Regions from separate parts of the Comamonas sp. CAH-2 genome, predicted to be linked through region 1. Evidence: riboswitches for the same ligand, from Rfam matches in the RefSeq annotation. Region 1 holds a riboswitch; the other holds the start of a gene.
The links. A riboswitch is a leader RNA that binds a small molecule or an ion and turns the genes downstream of it on or off. The one in region 1 is predicted to bind S-adenosylhomocysteine.

Region 1 (3,274 bases):
TTGCCGATGTCGTGCACGTCGCCCTTGACGGTGGCGATGACGATCTTGCCCTTGCTGGTCACGTCCAGGCCGGCGGCTTCCTGCTGGCGCTTTTCTTCCTCGATGTAGGGCACCAGGTGGGCCACGGCCTGCTTCATCACGCGCGCGGACTTGACCACCTGGGGCAGGAACATCTTGCCGGCGCCGAACAGGTCGCCGACGATGTTCATGCCGTCCATCAGCGGGCCTTCGATCACGTGCAACGGACGGCCGCCCTTGGCCAGCACCTGCTGGTAGGCCTCTTCCGTGTCCTCGGTGATGAAGTCGGTGATGCCGTGCACCAGCGCGTGCGCCAGGCGCTCGCCCACGGTCTTGGGGGCCTCGGGCGTGCCGCGCCATTCCAGCTTCTTGCTGTCGTCCTTGGCGGCGCCCTTGGCGCTGTCGGCGATCTCCAGCAGGCGCTCGGCGGCATCAGGGCGGCGGTTCAGCACCACGTCCTCGACGCGCTCGCGCAGCGTGGGCTCCAGGTCGTCGTAGACGCCGATCATGCCGGCGTTGACGATGCCCATGTCCATGCCGGCGGCAATCGCGTGGTACAGGAACACGGTGTGGATGGCCTCGCGCACGGGGTCGTTGCCGCGGAAAGAGAACGAGACGTTGGACACGCCGCCGGACACCTTGGCACCGGGCAGGTGCTGCTTGATCCAGCGCACGGCCTCGATGAAATCGACGCCGTAGTTGTTGTGCTCTTCGATGCCGGTGGCGACGGCGAAGATGTTGGGGTCGAAGATGATGTCCTCGGGCGCAAAGCCGACTTCATCGACCAGGATGCGGTAGGCGCGCTCGCAGATCTCGATCTTGCGGGCAAAGGTGTCGGCCTGGCCCTTTTCGTCAAACGCCATCACCACGGCGGCCGCGCCGTAGCGCTTGACCAGCTTGGCGTGCTTCTTGAACTCGTCGACGCCTTCCTTCATGGAGATGGAGTTGACGATGCCCTTGCCCTGCAGGCAGCGCAGGCCGGCCTCGATCACCTCCCACTTGGAGCTGTCCACCATCACCGGCACCTTGGCGATGTCGGGCTCGGAGGCGATCAGGTTCAGAAAGCGCACCATGGCGGCCTTGCTGTCCAGCATGGCCTCGTCCATGTTCACGTCGATGATCTGGGCGCCGTTTTCCACCTGCTGGCGCGCCACGGCCAGGGCTTCCTCGTACTGCTCGTTCAGGATCAGGCGCGCAAAGGCCTTGGAGCCGGTGACGTTGGTGCGCTCGCCCACGTTGACGAACAGCGTGTCCTCGCCGATGAACACGGGCTCCAGGCCCGACAGGCGCATGGGAGGAATAGAAACGGGGGCAGCAACGGTCATCGCACTCACCTGTGTGAAAAAACTCAGTCAATCGTGGGAACAGGTGAACGCCGTTGCAGTGGCGGCTGCTGCACAACAGCCGCAGGCCCCAAGCCTGACAGCGCAGCCAATCACTGGCTCGCGCGCTGCTGCAGCGCTCCTTGGGGCGAAGCCCATGATTTTAGAGGGCTGCGGCGGATTGCGGCAGCCTGCATGCGCTATGCCCGGTGACGGCGGGGGCGCTGGCGGGCGATGGAAGGTGTTTTTGGCCACCAGCGCTTATGCAGTCAGCGCCGGCAGCTATCAAAAACGGAGATCAGGCCTGGGGCGCCAGCACCTGGGCCGAGGCCGGCAGGCCGAAGACACGGTCGAAACACCAGTTGAAGACGTAGGTGTAGATCAGGAAGAACACCAGCAGGCCGGCCTCCAGCACCGTGGCTTCCCACAGCGAGATGCCGAACCACCAGGCCATCAGCGGGATCAGGATCAGCGCCAGGCCGCCCTCGAAACCCACGGCATGCACCACGCGGCGCAGCACCGAACGGCCCCTGGTGGCCTGGCGGGCCTCCCAGCGCTCGAACAGCCAGTTGAAGCTGAGGTTCCACAGGATGGCCAGGGTCGAGGCCACCACGGCCATCGCGCCGGAGCTGCCCGCGCCCTGGCCGATGGCCATGAACAGCAGGCTGGAGGCCACGATGGCGATGAGCTCGTACAGACCGACAAACACGATGCGGCGCTTGGCGCCTTGCAGGCCCACGGCCTGGGAAGCAACTGACACGGTAGAAGACACGGAAGAAACAGACATGCGGCGCAGTGTATGTTCATAAAATTGACAGCAAAAGTTAGGTTATTTCAGTTTTATTGATAGGTCAGCCATGCCCTTCCCCCCCGAACAAGTGCCGCTGTTCCTGGCCGTGCTCGACACCGGCTCGTTCTCGGCCGCCGCGCGCCAGCTGGGGCGCGTGCCCTCCGCCGTCAGCATGGCCGTGGGCCAGCTGGAGGCCGAGCTGGGCCTGCAGCTGTTCGACCGCCGGGGCCGCGAGCCCACGCCCACGGCCGCCGCGCGCGCCCTGGAACCCCAGGCCCGGCTGCTGGCCCAGCAGCTGCAGCAGTTGAACCAGCAGGCCCTGGCCCTGCACCAGGGTCTGGAAGAGCGGCTGACGCTGGCGATTGCCCCGGAGCTGCTGACCACCCCCTGGGCCGACGCGCTGCGCCCGGTGACCGAGCGCTACCCGGCCCTGGCGCTGGAAGTGCTGGTCGCCCCGCAGGCCGATGCGCTGGAGCTGCTGCACGCCGGCCGGGCCCAGCTGGCCCTGGTGTTCGAGCGCAGCAGCCTGGACGGCCGCGAGGACTTCCAGGAGATGGGCCACGAGGTGCTGGTGGCCGTGATGGCCCCGCACTTCGCCCCGTGGCAGGCGCAGCAGGCCCTGCACGGCACCAGCGCGCGCCTGAGCGTGGACCACCTGCTGGGCCAGCGCCAGGTACTCGTCGCCAGCCGCGACCTGCAGCAGACCGACCCGCGCTTTGTCTTCTCGCGCCAGCTGTGCCGCACCGACAGCCACCAGGCGGCGCTGCAGCTCATCAGCGCCGGCCTGGGCTGGGGCTGGCTGCCCAAGGGCCTGGTGGAATCGCACATCGCGGCCCAGACGCTGCTGGAGATCCCCATGCAGAACCTGAGCAACGGCACGCGCCTGTTCGTCGACTGGGTGTGGTCCCAGCAGCGGCCGCTGGGCCTGGCGGCGCAGCACTTCGTGCAGGGGCTGCGCCAGCACGCGCCCTGGGGGGGCTCGCCCTGACCGCACGGCGCGGCACTGTCCTTGCTTGTGGGGGGCACCGGCTGACGGCCTCGGGTCCACCCTCTTGAGGGGGTGACCGCGGTGCGCCAGCATGCCTGTCTGCCCCGCCCCACACCAAGGAGTCCCCCGCATGATCGATCGCCGCCAGTTCCTCTC
Region 2 (3,274 bases), on a different contig from region 1:
GAGCCACGGCCCCTGCCGCGGCTCCGGTCCGCCATGATCAGTAGCGGTAGGTGTCAGGCTTGTAAGGGCCTTGCTTGTTCACACCGATGTAGGCGGCTTGCTCATCGGTCAGCTCGGTCAGCATGGCGCCGACCTTCTTCAGGTGCAGGCGCGCGACCTTTTCGTCCAGGACCTTGGGCAGCACGTAGACCTTGCCGGTTTGGTACTCGGCCGGCTTGGTGAACAGCTCGATCTGGGCGATGGTCTGGTTGGCGAACGAGGACGACATCACGAAGCTGGGGTGGCCGGTGGCGCAGCCCAGGTTCACCAGGCGACCCTTGGCCAGCAGGGTGATCTTCTTGCCGTCGGGGAAGGTGATCTGGTCCACCTGGGGCTTCACTTCTTCCCACTGGTACTGCTCGATCGAAGCCACGTCGATTTCGTTGTCGAAGTGACCGATGTTGCAGACGATGGCCTGGTCCTTCATGGCCACCATGTGCTCGTGGCGGATGATGTCCTTGTTGCCAGTGGTGGTCACGAAGATGTCAGCCTTGTCGGCGGCGTACTCCATGGTCACGACCTTGTAGCCTTCCATGGCGGCCTGCAGGGCGTTGATGGGGTCGATCTCGGTCACCCACACTTGGGCCGACAGCGCGCGCAGGGCCTGGGCCGAGCCCTTGCCCACGTCACCGTAGCCGGCCACGCAGGCGACCTTGCCGGCGATCATCACGTCGGTGGCGCGCTTGATACCGTCCACCAGGGATTCGCGGCAGCCGTACAGGTTGTCGAACTTGGACTTGGTCACCGAGTCGTTGACGTTGATGGCGCGGAACAGCAGCGTGCCCTTGGCACTCATTTCGTTCAGGCGGTGCACGCCGGTGGTGGTCTCTTCGGTCACGCCGATGATCTGGGCCGACTTGCGGGTGTACCAGGTGGGGTCCACGGCCAGCTTGGCCTTGATGGCGGCAAACACGATGCGCTCTTCTTCCGAGCCGGGGTTGGCCAGCACGGACAGGTCCTTCTCGGCCTTCTGGCCCAGGTGCATCAGCATGGTGGCATCGCCACCATCGTCCAGGATCATGTTGGGGCCTTCGCCTTCGGTGCCGGCGGCGCCGAATTCGAAGATGCGGTGGGTGTAGTCCCAGTAGTCTTCCAGCGATTCACCCTTGATGGCGAACACGGGCGTGCCGGTGGCGGCGATCGCAGCGGCAGCGTGGTCTTGCGTCGAGAAGATGTTGCACGACGCCCAGCGCACATCGGCGCCCAGGGCCTTCAGCGTTTCGATCAGCACGGCCGTCTGGATGGTCATGTGCAGCGAGCCGGTGATGCGCGCGCCCTTCAGGGGCTGGGCTGCAGCGAACTCTTCGCGGATGGCCATCAGGCCGGGCATTTCGGTTTCGGCAATCCTGATTTCCTTGCGGCCCCAGTCGGCCAGGGAAATGTCGGCGATTGCGCGGTCTTGGGTATTGCTCATGGTTTCTCCGGTGCGGAAAACAACTTGAAAAAACCACGTTCTGGGGATTGGGGGCTGATGACAGAGGCCTCACCGCACAGAAAGCGTGGGTGAGCGTCGTTGCCTAGGAGCGAGGCCGCGTGACCACGGTCTGCTGCCCTTCCGAGCCTCACGGCACCGCCCATCGGGTGCACGCTGCAACGCTCCTCGGAAGGAAAAGAGGGCCAGATTGTAATCGAGCCCTGGCCGGCGTGCCAGGCTCAGGCCGCGGCAGGGGGAGCGATGCGCAGGGGAATCGTCACCGGCCCGTCGTTGACCAGGTGCACCTGCATGTCGGCGCCAAACTCGCCGGTCTGCACCACGGGGTGCAGGCGCCGGGCCTGCTGCACCACATGCTCGTACAGGCGCCGCCCCGCCTCGGGCCGTGCCGCCTGGGTGAAGCTGGGCCGGTTGCCGCCGCTGGCATCGGCCGCCAGCGTGAACTGGCTGACGATGAGCAGCCCGCCGCCCACGTCCTGCACGCTGCGGTTCATCTTGCCCTCGGCGTCGCTGAAGATGCGCAGCTTCAGAACCTTGACCAGCAGCTTGTCGGCCTCCTGCTCGGTGTCGCCCTGCTCGGCACACACCAGGGCCAACAGGCCCACGCCGATCCGCCCCACCACCTGACCGTCGATTTCGACATGCGCGGCGCGCACGCGTTGCAACACAGTGATCACACCAATCTCACAATTTCATAGCTGCCTGCGCTCGCCCTATCTGGCAATTCAGGCCAAAACACCCCAGAAGCCAATCCCTGGGCGCGCAGACAGCTGCGGTTTTCAATGGCACCGCCGTTGGTCCGGGAGACCCGGCACAAACTGTTCCAACGGCAGCGATCGGCGGCGCGCCTTGCCGTAACGCAAAACGCAGTCACCGGGCTTTGGGTATACCCACGGCTCTTCTTGCATGGATGGTGATTGTCCATGCAAGCCGGGCCTTGCGCCCGCTCGCCACCACCGCCCTTCTCAAGCCCATCTGTCTCATGAGCAACGTGCCCCCACGTGCCCCCCTCGTTCCGCCGCACGACCTGCTGCACGCCGTGGCCGTGGCCACCGGCACGCCCATGGCCTACCTGCAATGGCCGGGCGGACGGTGCATCTGGGCCACCGCCACCTACGCCCGGCTGCTGGAGATGCCCAGCCAGGAGCTGCTGGACAAGGCGCCGCAAAGCTATCTGTCCCCCTGCACCTGGAACGAGTGGAAGTGCGAGCTGGAACGCCTGGCCGACAGCCCGCAGCCCGGCACCAGCCTGCAGACCCCGCTGCGCTTTGCCCGCCAGCAGGCCGTCCCCACCCAACTGGTGGCCGACGTGCAACACGGCGCGGTGCGCGCCATCGTGGTGATTCCGCTGCAGGACCTGTCGCACACCGACGCCCTGCAGATGGTGCAGGACAGCGACACGCGGCTGCAGCGCTACGCCCGCGCCACGCGGGAGGCCATCATCTTCTTCCGCCAGGGCCGGGTGTTCGACGCCAACCCGGCCGCCATCGCCCTGACCGGCTACCCGCTGCACCAGCTGCTGGACCGCCCGGTGGTGCACCTGCTGCCCCACGTGCTGCGCGCCGAGGCCCAAAGCCTGATCGACCAAGGCACGGAGCACGCCCACGAAACCCGCCTGCTGCACCACGGCGGCCAGGAACTGGACGTGGAAATCGCCGTTCACCTGCTGCCCGAGGATGGGGACACCTACGGCATGCTGGTGCTCAACGACATCACCGAGCGCAAGCGCGCCGAGGCCGAGGTCTACTTCCTGGCCAACCACGACCCGCTGACCCGCCTGCCCAACCGCCAGGGGCTGATGCA

Region 2: it holds a riboswitch for S-adenosylhomocysteine, as region 1 does, so the genes downstream of both, ahcY (adenosylhomocysteinase) here and metH (methionine synthase) in region 1, are expected to answer to the same signal.

What each region holds. Positions count from the first base shown of each region.
Region 1 covers NZ_VSWF01000015.1:1,058-4,331, reverse strand. The annotation lists gene metH (methionine synthase) at 1-1,343, opposite strand, end outside; S-adenosyl-L-homocysteine riboswitch at 1,382-1,491, opposite strand; gene FYM52_RS10215 (PACE efflux transporter) at 1,639-2,127, opposite strand; gene FYM52_RS10210 (LysR family transcriptional regulator) at 2,198-3,118, shown strand; gene FYM52_RS10205 (tripartite tricarboxylate transporter substrate binding protein) at 3,249-3,274, shown strand, end outside.
Region 2 covers NZ_VSWF01000016.1:20,066-23,339, reverse strand. The annotation lists gene ahcY (adenosylhomocysteinase) at 38-1,453, opposite strand; S-adenosyl-L-homocysteine riboswitch at 1,538-1,647, opposite strand; gene dtd (D-aminoacyl-tRNA deacylase) at 1,693-2,148, opposite strand; gene FYM52_RS10635 (bifunctional diguanylate cyclase/phosphodiesterase) at 2,454-3,274, shown strand, end outside.